One region of the Alteromonas sp. 07-89-2 genome, then DNA from elsewhere that is predicted to be linked to it. Evidence: predicted binding sites of a transcription regulator. Region 1 holds the regulator's gene; each other region holds the start of a gene.
What was found. The regulator sigma-54, encoded in region 1, starts transcription at its own class of promoters, with help from an activator protein. The targets are predictions, from matches to a motif close to GTTGGCACGNNNNTNGNNT.
Positions count from the first base shown of each region.

Region 1 (4,091 bases):
CTGATGAAGGTACACTATACAATAACGAGCTAATCCAGCTGGAAAACCAAGTTAATATTGAGAACCAAACTGGCGATGACTTTGTCAGAAGTATATCGACCGAGTACATTCAAATTAATTTAGAAACCAAGCAAATGACATCTGACCAACCCGTTGAAATACTGGGCACCCAATATGTCATTTTAAGTAATGGGTTTAACGCGAATTTACGCACACAAGAATACGAGCTTTTAGATCATGTACAAACCACTTATTCCCCTAGCAACTAGTTTATTGCTTGCCATCGCTAGCGGTGCGGTACACGCCAGTGAAGATGACTTTTCGCAGCCCATAAAAATAGGCTCGAACACCCAGTTTATCGACGGTAAAAATAAAACCGCGTTGTACAAAGACGACGTACTCATAACTCAAGGCTCTTTGGTTATTGAAGCTGACGAAGTGGAAGTAATTGCCACTGACGGTGGTGGTCGTGAAATATTTATTGCTAGAGGAAAGCCTGCAAGCTATTCCCAGCAATTGGAAGACGGCACGCCAGTTTCGGCAAAAGCTAATGAAATACGCTATGAAGTGGTGAACCGAACGATTTCTCTTGCCGGAAACGCAGAGTTGAAACAAGACACCAGTAAAGTACAGGGTGACAACATCACGTTCGATATGATTACCGAGCAATTGCTAGCGACTGGCGGAGCAGGTAAGGATGGTGAGGGTCGAGTGACCACAGTATTCACACCTGAGACCATTCGCAAAACTTCGTCTAAGAAAGACAAAAAAGACAACGAGGGCAATGAATAGCAATGGCAACTTTGAGCGCTAAAAATCTTGCTAAGGCTTACAAGTCAAGACAGGTTGTTCGAGATGTAAGTCTGTCTGTCTCAACGGGTCAAATTGTTGGTCTTCTTGGCCCAAATGGCGCTGGTAAGACCACCACATTTTACATGATTGTTGGTTTAGTGAATCTGGATAAAGGCAAGATTGAAATCGACGACAATGAGCTAACTCATCAGCCCATGCACGAGCGTGCACGCCGCGGAATTGGCTACCTACCGCAGGAAGCCTCTATTTTCAGAAAACTCACAGTGCATGAAAATATCATGGCCATTTTGCAAACCCGTAAAGATTTAAATTCACAACAGCAAGAAGAAGAAGCAGATGCGCTACTTGATGAATTTAATATTAACCATATACGTAATAGTACGGGGATGAGTTTGTCAGGGGGCGAACGCCGTCGCGTTGAGATTGCCCGCGCTCTGGCAGCAAAACCGCAATTTATTTTGTTAGACGAACCATTTGCTGGTGTTGATCCAATATCAGTTAATGATATAAAGAAGATAATACAACATCTTCGCGATAGGGGTATTGGAATCCTTATCACAGACCATAACGTACGAGAGACATTGGATGTTTGTGAAAAGGCGTACATTGTGAGTCATGGCGAGCTTATTGCGCAAGGAACGGCGGAACAGGTTTTAAGTAATCAAAAAGTAAGGGATGTATACCTAGGCGAACAATTCAGGCTATAGTTAATGTAACCGAATTGCCATTTTTCAGTTTCGCTCTGGTATATTCAATTTAGAGCATTTAAATAAGACGTAGATGAAACCATCTTTACAGCTAAAATTTAGCCAACAACTTACCATGACACCACAGCTTCAGCAGGCCATTAAACTGCTGCAGCTTTCTACACTTGATCTTCAACAAGAGATCCAAGAAGCGCTCGATTCTAATCCGCTATTAGAAGTTGAAGAAGGTAACGACGAGCCGCAACTAGAAAAGAACAATATCGACAACGATGACAGCGGCTCTGAGGCCACTGCTTCTGCATCTAGTGACACACTAGAAGCCGGCGATGCACTTGAGAAAAACGATCTTCCCGATGAGCTGCCAATCGACAGCACATGGGACGAATACTACTCTGCTTCATCTTCGCCTGCTCCGGGTCCATCCAATGACGACGAGCAAATCTTCCAAGGTGAGACTACTGAAGATATTCAAGAACACCTTCTTTGGCAAATGCGCCTTACCCATTTCTCGGATACCGATCGCGCAATCGCTACAGCAATCATCGACTCTATCGACGAGTCAGGTTATTTAACCGTTACCCTTGATGATATTTTAGAAGCGGTTAACGATGATGATATGGAAGAGCCGATTGAAATGGACGAAATAGAATGTGTGCTTAAGCGCATTCAGATGTTTGACCCTATTGGTTCTGGCTCACGCTCTCCACAAGAATGTTTGATGGTGCAATTGCGCCAGTTTTCAGAAGACACACCGTGGCTTGCTGAAGCAAAGCAACTGATTGAAGAGTACTCTGACTTACTGAGCAGCAAAGACTATCGTACGCTTATGCGTAAAAGCCGATTGAAAGAAGATCAGCTACGCGAGGCAATGCGTTTACTGCAAACCTTGAATCCTCGCCCAGGTAGTGCTTTAGTTACTAAAGAGCCTGAGTACGTTATTCCTGATGTCTCAGTAACCAAGAAAAATGGCCGTTGGGTGGTTGAGCTGAACCCCGACAGTCTGCCTAAGTTAAGCGTAAATCAACAATACGCTGCAATGAGTCGCCGTGCCAAGAATAGTAGCGATTCACAATTCATCCGCTCACACATGCAAGAGGCTAAGTGGTTCATAAAGAGCCTTGAATCTCGTAACGAAACCTTAATGAAGGTTGCAAACTGCATTGTGCAGCAGCAAATGGGCTTTTTTGAGCACGGCCCGGAAATGATGAAACCAATGGTGCTAAATGATGTCGCAGAAATGGTAGATATGCACGAATCCACTATTTCGCGAGTGACAACGCAAAAGTACATGCATACGCCACGTGGAATCTTCGAATTGAAGTATTTCTTCTCAAGCCACGTTGCAACAGAGTCTGGTGGTGAATGTTCATCTACAGCGATTCGTGCATTGATCAAGAAATTAGTGGCCGCTGAAAAGCCTAGCAAGCCGCTAAGTGATAGCAAGATTGCTTCATTGTTGGCCGAACAAGGCATTAAAGTTGCCCGGCGAACAATAGCAAAGTACCGGGAATCGTTGTCGATCCCGCCGTCGAACCAACGCAAAAGCCTTATTTAATCGGGCTTAATAATATAAGGAAGACGAAATATGCAAATCAACCTTACTGGTCATCATGTCGAAATCACCGACTCTTTGCGTAATTATGTCGATACGAAGTTCAGCAAACTTGAACGTCACTTTGATCACATTTCTAATGTGCATGTCATCCTGAACGTTGAAAAATTAAATCAAAAAGCCGAGGCGACCGTTCATTTAAGTGGCGCTGAAGTATTCGCATCCTCAGAAAATACCGACATGTATGCGGCGATTGACAGCATGGTTGATAAACTCGACCGGCAGGTAATCAAGCATAAGGAAAAACTGAAAAAACATTAGTAGTTAATTAAGCATGGATATACAAGCCATCGTAAGTCTGGACCGCACCGAGTGTGCGGTTCAGTGTAATAGTAAAAAGCGAATTCTTGAGATCATCGCTGATATCGCTGCCAAGCAAAACGAGAACATTGATCAGGCAACGGTACTCAACAGTTTGATGGCTCGAGAGCGTATGGGTAGTACAGGCATTGGCAATGGTATCGCCCTGCCCCATGGACGCCTGCCGGGCCTCGAGAAAGTGATTGCCATTGTTGTAACCAGCACGCCAGCAATTGACTTCGACGCCCTTGACGAGAAACCCGTAGACATCTTTTTTGCGCTACTCGTTCCTGAGGAACAGACCGAAGGACACCTTCAAACGCTGGCCACCGTGGCTGGTAAACTAAGCGACAAAGAAACGATTAAAGCAATACGTCGCGCAACGACAAGCGACGATATTCTATCTGCATTAAGTTAAACATTAAGCGCCTATTAACCGTTTAGTAGGCGCCTAATTCAACAACGCGTATGTGATAAAACCAGAGTATTAGGGAGAAAGTAGGTGAAGCTGATAATAATCAGTGGTCGTTCGGGGTCTGGTAAGTCTGTCGCACTTCGCGCATTGGAAGATTTAGGTTATTACTGTGTTGATAATATCCCGGTAAACTTACTTCCCACCTTAACCCATACAGTTGTTGACGAGTACGATCAGGTTGCGG
Region 1 covers NZ_VTYM01000023.1:123,472-127,562, reverse strand. Annotated here, with positions in the region: gene lptC (LPS export ABC transporter periplasmic protein LptC) at 1-269, shown strand, start outside; gene lptA (lipopolysaccharide transport periplasmic protein LptA) at 238-792, shown strand; gene lptB (LPS export ABC transporter ATP-binding protein) at 795-1,520, shown strand; gene F0261_RS14965 (RNA polymerase factor sigma-54) at 1,594-3,075, shown strand; gene hpf (ribosome hibernation promoting factor) at 3,106-3,393, shown strand; gene ptsN (PTS IIA-like nitrogen regulatory protein PtsN) at 3,407-3,850, shown strand; gene rapZ (RNase adapter RapZ) at 3,935-4,091, shown strand, end outside.

Region 2 (4,091 bases), on a different contig from region 1:
CAGCACCAAAGTCGCTTTGCGTGTTCGTCATTCTTGCCACACGCCCATCTAAGCCATCAAAAATCATAGCAACAAAGATAGCCACTGCCGCGGCTTCGAACCTGCCGTTCATTGACGAAACCACAGCAAAGAAACCCGAAAACAACCCTGCTGTTGTTAATAAGTTGGGAAGTAAGTATATCCCTTTACGTTTTTGATCAGACATATGTCCTCATACTTCTACATATACAATTGCACTAATTATTTCATAGATATGCAGGAACGCATAGCAAAGTAAAAAGACTGCCTCGTTCCTTTACATAACGCCGTTGCAAAACGTTATTAACTTTGCATTGATTACACGTACTCCTACCACAATGCCGGCGCTTGGCTTCTATTTATTCAGTACCGCTTATGCTCACGATTAAACAAACAACTAATAACTAGGTATACGGTTACATACCTTAAATAGCTCACCGTTCATATATCATACAAGTCCATGTTGAAATTAGGTACTACCAAGTTTGTGTTCGCATAATATGCGCACACATCACTCGGCGTGTACTTGAAGTGCTTTGCGCTTCATATATAGGAAAGCAATTATGCGAACGCTACAAAAAACGTTTTCTTTGCAAACTGTACTATTACTTTCCACAGCTTTGCTATCTACCCTGAGTGCTAATTCAGCATTCGCTACCTACTATAAAAAGCAAAGTTATTCTCACTGTGGGTCATCGAGCCAAAGCAACGAACAAAGCAATGTATGTAACTCTCCGTTGGGAGAATATACCTACGATCTAGTCGATGACGAAGTGACACAAACCAATCAGGCGAATAATTCCTTTGTTCAAATAGACGGATTAAATATTAATATGTCCGCCTTTTCTGACACACAAGGAGTTACCGGCGAAACAGTCGTTGGCGCTAAGTTAGAAAAAATCTCAGATAAATGGGCTTACGGCATAACAAACAATGATGAAGCATACTATCGCGACGGTGCCGACCACGCCATTGACAATATCAACTATTACTCTCAAGGTAGCGCGAACGCATATTATAGCGGTATGACTAACGTAGAACGTGACTATGACTTCGTGTTGTTATCGTTCGACTCTGCGGTGACACTAACGGGCGCAAGTTTTTCATGGCTTTACAGTGGCAGCGACAGCCAAGTATCTGTTGCAGCACTAAGTAATACTTCGAAACTAACCTCAGGTGTTAACACGTGGAGCGATATTGTCGCTAACGCCTTAACTTCAGCCTCATTTGATATTGAAAACTGTGAATATTTAGATCACCGTGCTGACTTTACTTTCACTGAGTCCGCTCAATATTGGTTGGTTGGCGCTTATAACACCGTATTCGGAAATATTGGCGGCCATGTAGGTAATGATGCCTTTAAGCTTGCTAATGTTGGCTTCTCTGTAACAGAGTCTGCCGGTACGCCAACGCCAACAGAAGTTTCTGAACCTGGCACCATTGGCTTACTCATGGCTTGTTCACTTCTTGTGATGTGGCGTCGCAAAAAATCCATTTGAAGAAATTAGACTTTAGATCACTGACAGGTTGGAAAATCTGTCAGTTTTTTTTACCCTCTCTCATACCGCCCCTTTTCAAATTAAAATATTAACTTAAAAATCAAAAGCTTAAACAAACTGGCACGAAAGAAGCATAACATCAAAAATAATCATCTAATTTTGCTTTTTGGGTAGTTCAAAATATGAAGTTTTCTACATCGCTGACATTACTATTACTTGCTGTTAGTTCATCAGTTTTCGCTACAGATTCAAGCCTCAACAGTGCAAAGTATGATGCACAATACACACTCGCCAATTCTAATGGCAGCGCAAATTACTCACAAACGACCAATGCGCAAAACAGCAATACCTCAATCGAGATTAACGGCGTTACAGTTGATGTAGGAATCACTGCTTGGTCAAACTCTGCAGGACACGCCGACGACAGACTTGCCCAGGGCAATATTCAAGGTTGGTGGAACTGTACGCTTGGTAATAATGGTTGTACTTTAGCAAATAGACACGTTGGCTACGGAATTAAAAATAGTGATTATTCTTGGGGAGGTGATAGTCACGCAGTTGATAATAGCGGTGACGGCGGTGGCAGAGATTTTGATATGTTCTTACTGTCATTTAGCGAGTCAGTGACTCTTGAAAATGCAGCCTTCACTTGGGTAGTCGGCGACAATGATAGTAAAGAAGTTACTGTTGCGGGTCTTAATAGTATTGCGGCATTTGAGAGCGGAGCCAACTCAACTTGGAACACTGTTACAAGCGCTATTGTTGAGAATACACTAGGTCACTTTGGCGTAGGTTCAAAAGGCTCAAACGGTTTGTACGAATCAACATTTACGAAGCTAACTGGTAGTGCAAAATACTGGTTAATAGGTGCATACAATACCATTTTCGACGATAACGCTGAGAGTAACTTTAGCAGCGTACAATTAAAACTGTCTTCCATTGGTGTGTCAATGACTCAACCAACCGCAGAAGTTAGTGAGCCTGGCGCCCTAGCACTGATGGGGTTGGGTTTAGGTCTTGTTCTTTATAGACGTAAGCGCCGCGTTTAATTGTTTAAAAACGCATAGAAAACACGTATCTTTAGAAGGTGGCTTAGGCCACCTTTTTTTATGCTATTTTAAAGCCAGCGGCTAGGCTAAGTTTCGAAGGTATATATGGATTTTTTTAATAATAAAAAGCGTGTTGTACAACGCGCTATTGTCTCTGCAGTTGCCTCATCATTAATCGCTTTTAACAGTTTTGCTTCTACGTCAGAAGACTACGAAAAAGCACTGACCGCGTTTAATCAAAACGAATACGACGAAGCCTATATCCACCTTAAAAACAGCTTACAAAAAGACCCTGAAAACCTTGCTGCAAAAATCCTTATGGGCGAAATACTGCTTATTAATGGCTACTTAACTGCAGCAGAAATGGAGTTTGTAGAAGCGTTGGAAATGGGTGCAGATATCAACCTTCTGGCAGAGCCTCTCGGCAACACTTGGTTGTTTTTGAACAGGTACCAAGAAATTGTAGACTTCTCTGATTTAAACAAACTATCAGGTGATGCAGAGCGCGAGTGGCTTATGATTCGTGCAACTGCGTGTATTAGACTGCAAGACGAGTCGTGTGCCCTACGTGATTACAATACAATTGTTTCACGCACGCCTAATTTTGTACCTGCAATAAATGGCTTAGCCTCCATAGCTCTTCAAAATGAAGATTTATCCAAAGCGACCTCGCTTATCAATAAAGCCATGTCGTTAGAACCAGAAAATGCAATAACATGGCGATTGAAGGGGCAACTCGCATACCGACAGGGTGATAAAGATGCAGCTACGGCACACTTGCAAAAGGCGCTGACTTTTAATCGAGACGATCCCATTGCATTACGGAATCTTGTTGATTTGTATTTAGAAGCGAAAGACTACGACACGGCAAAACTGTTCGTAGATGAGATAATCCAAGATACACCCAATGATCCTCTCGCCATTTTACTTAATAGCTGGTTACAAAGCAGAGACAACCAGCAAGCTATCGATAACGAAAAACTAAAAGAACTTAACGACTTCATGGCTCAACTGGATCCTGAGCTTATTACCTCACAGCCCATGTTGCTTTACATAAGTGGTTTAACTAACTTCTTTAATAACAACATGGAAACAGCCGCGAAAGATTTTAACGCTTATCTGCAACAAGAGCCTGATGACTTACAGGCGGTATTGATGTTGAGCCAAGTTTACATGGCGACTCAACAAGATAAACAGGCCCTTGCCCTGCTTGAACGTCATCAGGATGCGTTAATGGAAGACCCAGACTCAGCACTGCTTTTAGGTGATTTATTTATTCGCCAAAACAAAGCCTTTAAAGCCGAGCGACTTTTGCAAAATCTTGAATATAAATACCCGAATGAAAACAAGCTCCAGCTATTTAAGATTAAATTAATGGCTGCCAGAGGTAAACAAGATGAAGCGCTATCTATTCTTGAAAATAACTTATCTACCTACAAGGATAATGCCGGCTTTCTTTTCACTTATTCATTGATGAATTTACAAGCTCAGCAGTTTAAAAATGCATTAAAAGGCGCTGACTTAT
Region 2 covers NZ_VTYM01000048.1:1,050-5,140, forward strand. Annotated here, with positions in the region: gene pssA (CDP-diacylglycerol--serine O-phosphatidyltransferase) at 1-205, opposite strand, end outside; gene xdp1 (exosortase-dependent surface protein XDP1) at 582-1,517, shown strand; gene xdp1 (exosortase-dependent surface protein XDP1) at 1,700-2,566, shown strand; gene prsT (XrtA/PEP-CTERM system TPR-repeat protein PrsT) at 2,672-4,091, shown strand, end outside.
Region 2: the regulator sigma-54 is predicted to act here: its motif matches at 1,634-1,652, upstream of xdp1 (exosortase-dependent surface protein XDP1).

Region 3 (4,091 bases), on a different contig from region 1:
GGTAAAGTCGGTAGCCGGCGTTTTTACAACCACAGGGCTGTTTGTGTGCGTAGCTTCATAAGACGAATTGGTGGCAATAAAAACATGGCTTCGGGCCGACGTATAAAGCTGTCGTTCTAGCTTCAGTCCATCAACATCATCACCCGTTTTGAAGTTTGCGGCAGTAGGCTTTTTGCATACTTGTTCATCAGACTGCTGATTTGAGTAATGAATCGCAGCATCAGATACCTCAGAATTGGTTATCAGTTGGTCGCCCAATGACCTGTGAAGTACAGATGAATGAGGTGAACTTGAAACGCCGGTATACGGTGGATGTCTGTGATCGTTTAGGCCATCATGGCTAGCTACAAGAACCTTAACTAGAAGTAAGGTGAGGTTGTCATCGCTTCCTCTAGTAAATGCCTCATGTACTACCAACGCAGCTTGGTTTTCAGAAAGCGTATCGGCCTCACTGATTTTCATAAGAATGGTAGGTAGCGAAACAAACTCATAAACCCCGTCGCTACTTATCGAAAACGTGCTCGATGAGTTGAGGGTGAGTGTTGTGTGGTCGATGTCTATATGTGCTTGAACGCCTAATGCTTTAGTAAGATAACTCTGCGAAGGCTCACTTTCCGATACTTGACGATGAGGTTTTGTGAGTAAGACAGGCGACTGTGCGTTCTTAGAAATAACCTGAATTTGACAATCCCCCACATGAAATACATCCATGTGATTGCCTGTTAACAATGCCACTGTTAACGTGCAAACATAACCTTTTTCTGGTGTATAGCAAAAGGGACTTCTTTGCGTACGAGTGTAAAGCAGCGCGTTTATCTCTTTAATAATGGTTTCAGCGCGCGTCTTAACCGACCATTGTTCCGGCGCCATATTAAACAGTTTAATAAACTGACTGGTAGCAAAGTCGCTAGCAACTTGGCTAACCGTACTGCTACTTACACCGTCGGCGATAACAAAAACGCTGCTTTGATTTAGGTTATCAGAAACATGAAAAGCGTATGCATCTTGGTTTATCGCCTTAACGCCGGCTGTAGAAAATGCACTTACACTGAGCGTGTTAGCTGGTGGGTTAATTGGGGCGTTTAACGCGGCTCGCTCATTCATGTTTAATTGCTTCTTATCTTCATATTTAATTATGAGCCCAATTAGTTATTTCCAAGGAAACGGATAACGCCATCATGACTTGCCTTATAGGGACAGGGCATGATGGCTTTAAGATAAGCGCCTTAATTAAATAGGCAGTGTTTGCGAGGCAGCGGCCTTATCAACAGGGATAGTACGTTTTGGTAGCGTCTTAACATGGGTGGTGTACAGGGTTAGTCCAGTAAAGGCGAGGCCACCAACAAGATTTCCAAGTGCGGTTGGGATCTCGTTCCAAATGAAGTAGTCCATAACCGAGAAGTCGCCGCCCATAATAAGGCCAAATGGGAAAAGGAACATGTTTACTACGGAGTGCTCAAAACCCATAAAGAAGAACAGCATGATAGGCATCCACATGGCTAGTACTTTTCCGCTAACGTGGGTTGAAATCATTGCACCCACTACGCCTAGCGACACCATCCAGTTACACAACATGCCGCGAATAAAAATGGTGAACCAGCCTGCAACGCCGTGTTCTGCGTAGCCCAATGTACGAGCTTCGCCAATGCTGGCTACCTTAGTCGCGATGGCACCGCCATCCACGTTATACCCCATGGTAAAAATAAACGACATCATAAAGGCAACGGTTAATGCGCCGCCAAAGTTACCTAAAAATACTAATCCCCAATTTCGTAGAATTTGTTTTGGCGTGACGCCAGGTCGCTGTGCAAGCCAAGCGAGTGGGGTAAGTACAAACACGCCGGTTAATAGGTCAAACCCCATAAGGTAGAGCATACAAAAGCCCACTGGGAATAACACTGCGCCAAGAAGAAACACGCCGGTTTGAACGGCAATGGTAACGGCAAAAACAGCGGCAAGGGCCAATATTGCACCTGCCATATAAGCGCGGATTAGAGTATCTCGTGTAGACATATAAATTTTGGCTTCGCCTGCATCTACCATCTTGGTTGCAAACTCAGCGGGGAGAAGATAAGCCATGGTTTCACCTCACGTTGTCGTTATTAATAAGTTGTCATCTGTGTGTTGGCGTTTACTGTTTCAATGCGTTCCAGAAGATCAAAAAAAGGCGTCCGCAGCGCTCTCGTAAGAAAGAACTGGGGACGCCTTTGTCCGAAACTCATGCATTGTGGTAGCTAACAAATAAACCGTCGGTTATGTGTACGCCTTTGTACTCTAAAGCCCGTTGGCAACTAATACTTGTATAAGCGCCTTCGTACTTTTGTTATCCATTTGTACAAAGCTAAAAAAGTGCCAATAACCAAAATGTACGTAAATGCGTTATTTATTGCTTTTAAAAACAATGCTTTGTATAAATTTATGGCTGTGTTGATAGACGCTTGCGCCAAGGCACTATTAATTAGTCTGCACTAAAAAGGGGGGAGTGTGAGTGTTTAAGGTGCAACCGGTTTAACCATTTCCTACTTTAATGCCTGTTTTAACATTTTTAACTGACGCTTCATGGTTGGATAAACTTTTGTCTCTTGTGTTCGGTGTGCGTATTTTTCGTGCTCAAATTGTTCACACAGAAGTGTTAGTGCCTTGGCAGCATCTTCGTTTATCAAAGGGTTAACTTCACTCATAAAGGCGGACAAGGTTTTATTCCCTCTTTCTTTTCCTGTTTTAGCTTCAACGCATTTTATTGCGTTTAGTAAAACTCTGTGTGAGGGCGACAGTGTGTTGCGATGCGTTTTGGGTAAAAAATAAAGTGCTAAAATAAGCCCAATTAGGCCAATGGCGGAAAGAAATACAACTCGCATTTTTTGCGGCGTTAGCGAGCCTAGTAATTCTTCAAGCATGTTGGTTTGCGCAGTATTGTCAAAGCCCAGTACCCATTTACTCCATGAGTAATCGAGTTGTTGAAACCAGCTTTGTAACGTTGCAAAAATAGCAGCGTTGCTAAGGTCGCCCAAAATACTGGCTTCACGAGACTCCCCAAGCTCTTCCAGCGCACGTTCAAGCCCGAGGGTTAAACGAGACGGTGCCACCATACTTGTTGGGTCGTGTCGAATCCATACACCATCAATAAATGCTTCCACCCACGCATGTGCATCGTACTGCCTTATTTGAAGCACATTGTCATTAAGTGCGCTTCCGCCCTGGTAGCCTGTTACCATCCTTGCCGGTACCCCTGCGGCGCGAAGCACATACACCATGGCGCCTGCGTAATGGGCACAAAAACCTGAGCGTTCTTCAAATAAAAAACGATCGATGGGGTCAGTAGGCATGGCGTTCGGCGATAGGGTGTAGCGGAAGCCCCTTTGATTAAATTCACGCATTATTGCGCTAACTATTTGCTGTGCGCTTGAATATTGTTTGGCAAGTGTCTGTCCCCATGCCCTGGCTTGAGGGTTGCCATTCATGGAAATCTGAAGGTTTAGTTGCGATTCAAAATTTCCTATTCCGCTAGTGATTTGAGCAGTTGGATAGTAGCGCAGATAAAACGCCTTCTTACTGGATATTGGGCTATTCGCCCTTAACGTAAAATCAAAAAGACTTCTTACGAAAATACTGTTCTCGCGGTTGTTGGGTGTCGAAGGCGCTAGCGCAAACAGCCAAGTTTGCTGTGTGGGTTCCACGATCAATTCATAACTTATCACTTGAGGCGTGTTTTCCTTGGCCAGAGCTGACAAGGGTGTTGGCTTGCCCATGTAAGCTAACTGCTGCTCTGCCTGTTTGCGTTTGTTGCTAATAGACCAGGTTTTCCCGTCAAAATGTTCTAAGGTCATAGCGCGCCAATACCTGGACGGTGCAACAGGGACTGCTTCTGCATTTTCAAATGTGGCGCTGAAAGCCAATTCAGATGAACTTGCAAGTGACGCAATATCACCAGGCGTCACCGTGTCAGAAAGCCCGGTTTCAGTCGACTTTGACGTGGGCATCTGCCAAAGCGGAGGGAGTTGGGGAAGCAGTAAAAACAGTAGCAGCGCGATAGGGAACGCTTGGACAATAAGTACGGTCACGAATTTAATGCTTTTTGATTTGGGTATTCC
Region 3 covers NZ_VTYM01000019.1:58,722-62,812, reverse strand. Annotated here, with positions in the region: gene F0261_RS13480 (protein phosphatase 2C domain-containing protein) at 1-1,104, opposite strand, end outside; gene F0261_RS13475 (formate/nitrite transporter family protein) at 1,231-2,079, opposite strand; gene F0261_RS13470 (DUF3488 and transglutaminase-like domain-containing protein) at 2,520-4,091, opposite strand, start outside.
Region 3: the regulator sigma-54 is predicted to act here: its motif matches at 2,339-2,357, upstream of F0261_RS13475 (formate/nitrite transporter family protein).

Region 4 (4,091 bases), on a different contig from region 1:
CTGACAGCCCAATTCCATCGCTATCCGTACGCTCATATACGAAGCAAACGTGCCGCCATAAACACAACTACTTTCAGTTAGTGCTGCCCATCAACGGACATATCTTGATAGAAATCGATAATTTTAGCGGGCGAGTAGGCGTAGGCGAAGGCGTATGCATAGCGCCGAATGAGGTCCATTATTTTAGCGCTAACGAACTGTCAAAATTTATTGTGGCGGACTTGGAGTATGTGCCAGTTAATTTAAATGACAGGTTGCACCCGATATTTCAGGTAACGTCAGCATTACAGGCGTTTTTATCGTTTGTAGAGATTCAAATTAGCCAGTTTGCTGACCAAGGCCATGAAGAAATACTGGCGCTATTTTTAACCTTGCTAGAAACATCCTTGAAAGGATGTGGTATGGATAAGCGAATGACTCCTGTATTAAGCCATATTCATCGCGACCTTGCCCGAGGCTTTACACAGGTGGAGTTAGCACGGATAGCCTGCATGGGAACAACGCAATTCAAAACACGCTTTAAAGAAGCCACCGGGCATAGTTTACGAGATTACCTTGTAAAAGTGAGAATGGAAAAGGCCAAAGCACTACTTAGAAACACCGATACACCAATGTTGGGTATAGCTCAGCTAACAGGGTATGAAGATGTTGCAGCATTCAGTCGGCGGTTCAAAGCGTATTTCGGGCGACCCCCTAAGTTTTTCAAAAGAAAGTGACTGTAATAAGGGCTTACCTCACATGACGGTAAATCGTTGATAGAGACAACTAGTTAATCTCTTCGTCTTTAGGAAGTTTATTGACTCTGGCTTCTATAAAACGTTTGTGGTCGTCCATTTTGGTGCATTCTAAGGTTCCACCAGCAATCCCACTCAATATCGCCAAAGTTTTATTGGTCGTACTGCTACAGTTTACGCGTTTTGAAGGGCGTCGATTTTCATTAGCTTGTATTTGCTGTGTGCTTGGCCCGCTAAGTACAGGACTATTTTTACGCTCTTGAAATGCTTTTGCTGCTTGTTCTGCGTCTTCAGCGACTTTGTCACTGTGATACTTTTCAAAATAGAGGGCTGCGCCATCTTTTACCGACAGATTCAACGAGCCTGCGCGCCGATTTGCGTCTTTTGATAAAGTGGGCGACGGCAGTGTATTAGTCGGCTTACTTTCAACGGGTACCTGCTGTTTATCGGGATCAGCATTTTTCTGCTGCTTGGACGCAGGGCTTTCTACAATTTCATTCTTACTATCAAGTGCTTCAGTCGCTTTGGTTGCGTCAGGCTTCAACTCAATTTCTTGCCTTTTAGGGGAAACATCGATTGGTTTAGTTTCTTGTGGTTTAGCTTGGGCAGGAGGGCGTGGAACGGGGGGATAGTACAGTCTGGCGCTTATCTCCGGCGTTCGCTCCAAAACATTTACTCGTGCTTTTTGGTTGTTGATGCCCATTTGAGAAAGTATGACCACTACGATGACCCCAAACACATGTGCACAGCCCGAAATTAATAGTGGGCGCCACGCCGTTTTCTTTGCAACGGAATGGTGTTCAATGCTGCGCTCAGGCGCAAAGAAAGATGGGGTGATAGTCGTCATAGTAAACAACAGACCATGGGCCCTATCGAATAGTTCCATCCTAATTTCATCGCACTTTTTAGTCCTCTCACCTTACCGCAACCTCTTGCCGCTTCAAAATTGGGCAAATTTTTAACAGTGCACCATTAGTGTGCATTATTTTTGTGCGTTCATGAAGCGTTTGCTTGTATGTGTTTGATTTATTTGGTTAATCATTTGTGGCATGGCTCTTGGTTTATCTTCCCATAATTGGAAACACGACCATAAATCACAGAATAACCAAAACAAACTGGGAGCAACTCATGAAACTAGTCACAGCGATCATCAAGCCGTTCAAGCTAGATGATGTTCGTGAAGCCATTTCAGAAATCGGTATCGACGGTTTGACCGTGACCGAAGTGAAGGGCTTTGGACGTCAAAAAGGACACACTGAACTTTACCGCGGAGCGGAATATCAGGTGGATTTTCTACCTAAAGTCAAACTGGAAATTGCTGTTCAGGATGATCAAGTAGAGCGCCTGGTAGAAGCCATCGTTGGCGCTGCTAAAACAGGCAAAATTGGAGACGGCAAGGTGTTTGTTTACGACCTTGAACACGCCGTTCGTATTCGAACTGGTGAGTCGGATAGCGACGCGCTGTAAGCCACAACGATATATTTGCGGAGAAAACCATAATGGAAATCACTTTTGAACTTGGGTATGCGCTAGATACCTTTTATTTTCTAATCTGCGGTGCACTAGTTATGTGGATGGCTGCAGGTTTTGCGATGCTTGAAGCTGGTCTTGTTCGAGCGAAAAACACCACAGAAATTCTAACTAAAAACGTGGCGCTATTCGCTATCGCTTGCACTATGTACATGATTTGCGGTTACGGCATTATGTACGGTGGCGGCGACTGGGGTCCATTCCTAAGCGGTATCATGGCTGATGGCGCAACAGGTGTCGCTGAAGAGCCAGCAACATATGCACCTTCTGCTGACTTCTTCTTCCAAGTAGTATTTGTTGCAACAGCAATGTCTATCGTATCTGGTGCGGTAGCTGAGCGTATGAAGCTTTGGGCATTCCTAGCGTTCGCAGTTGTTATGACGGGCTTCATCTATCCAATGGAAGGTGCTTGGACATGGGGCGGCGAAGCAGTATTCGGTATGTATACGCTTGGCGACCTTGGTTTCTCTGACTTTGCAGGCTCAGGTATTGTTCACATGGCTGGTGCAGCTGCTGCTCTTGCTGGTGTTCTTGTGCTTGGTGCTCGTAAGGGTAAATACACCGCTGACGGTAAAGTAAACGCGATTCCAGGTGCAAACTTACCGCTTGCAACTTTAGGTACATTTATCCTGTGGATGGGTTGGTTTGGCTTCAACGGCGGTTCAGTACTGGCTACTGCAACTGTTGAAAGTGCAAACTCAGTAGCGATTGTATTTATGAACACAAATGCTGCAGCTGCTGGTGGTGCAATTGCTGCACTTATCGTAGCACGCATTCTATTCGGTAAGGCTGACCTAACTATGGTACTTAACGGTGCGCTAGCCGGTCTTGTAGCTATTACAGCAGAGCCTTCAACACCTACACCACTACAAGCTACGCTGTTCGGCGGCCTTGGTGGTATTTTAGTAGTGCTTAGCATTGTTGCACTAGACAAGCTTAAGATTGACGATCCAGTGGGCGCAATTTCAGTTCACGGCGTGGTTGGTCTTCTAGGTCTTATCCTTGTACCTTTCACTAACGATGGTTCAAGCATCTCTGGTCAGCTAATTGGTGCAGCGACTATCTTTGTATGGGTATTCGTAGTGAGCCTAGTGGTATGGCTAGTAATTAAAGCGGTTATGGGTGTACGTGTGAGCGAAGAAGAAGAATTCGACGGCGTAGACATGAGCGAATGTGGTCTGGAAGCATACCCAGACTTCACAAGCAGCCGTTCGTAAGAGAGTCTCGATTAGGCAAACGAAACAACAATAACAATAATGCCTTATTACTTCGTTTAAGCCCCGCTAATGCGGGGCTTTTTTCGTTTCATGCAATGTGTTTTATGACCATTACTGGGCTTAGGAAAAGAGCCTAGGCGTAATGTGACAATAACGCTACACTATGAATCGATAGACTAACGCTAGATTTATTATCGGCAACGTTTTAGTAAAAGGACGGTTATGATTGCAAGTGTGCGACTTCTACCTTTGATACTGGCTTTCTTTAGTATCAGCTGTTTGGGCTACGACAGAATAACGGGGCATCCCTTTGCAAGTCGCTCAGAAGTTATTGCAAAGAACGGCATGGCAGCAACAAGCCAACCATTAGCTACGCAAGTGGCGTTGGATATTTTAAAACAAGGCGGCAGTGCAGTTGATGCAGCTATTGCAGCCAATGCCATGCTAGGCTTAGTTGAGCCTACAGGCAGCGGTATTGGCGGCGACCTATTTGCCATTGTGTGGGATGCAAAAGAAGAGAAGCTAGTCGGTTTAAACGCTTCTGGCCGTTCGCCCAGACAGTTAACCAAAGCGGTGTTTGCCGAGCGTGGTTTGCATCAAATTCCAAAAT
Region 4 covers NZ_VTYM01000016.1:258-4,348, forward strand. Annotated here, with positions in the region: gene F0261_RS11610 (AraC family transcriptional regulator) at 1-716, shown strand, start outside; gene F0261_RS11615 (hypothetical protein) at 766-1,620, opposite strand; gene glnK (P-II family nitrogen regulator) at 1,863-2,201, shown strand; gene F0261_RS11625 (ammonium transporter) at 2,234-3,481, shown strand; gene ggt (gamma-glutamyltransferase) at 3,704-4,091, shown strand, end outside.
Region 4: the regulator sigma-54 is predicted to act here: its motif matches at 1,778-1,796, upstream of glnK (P-II family nitrogen regulator).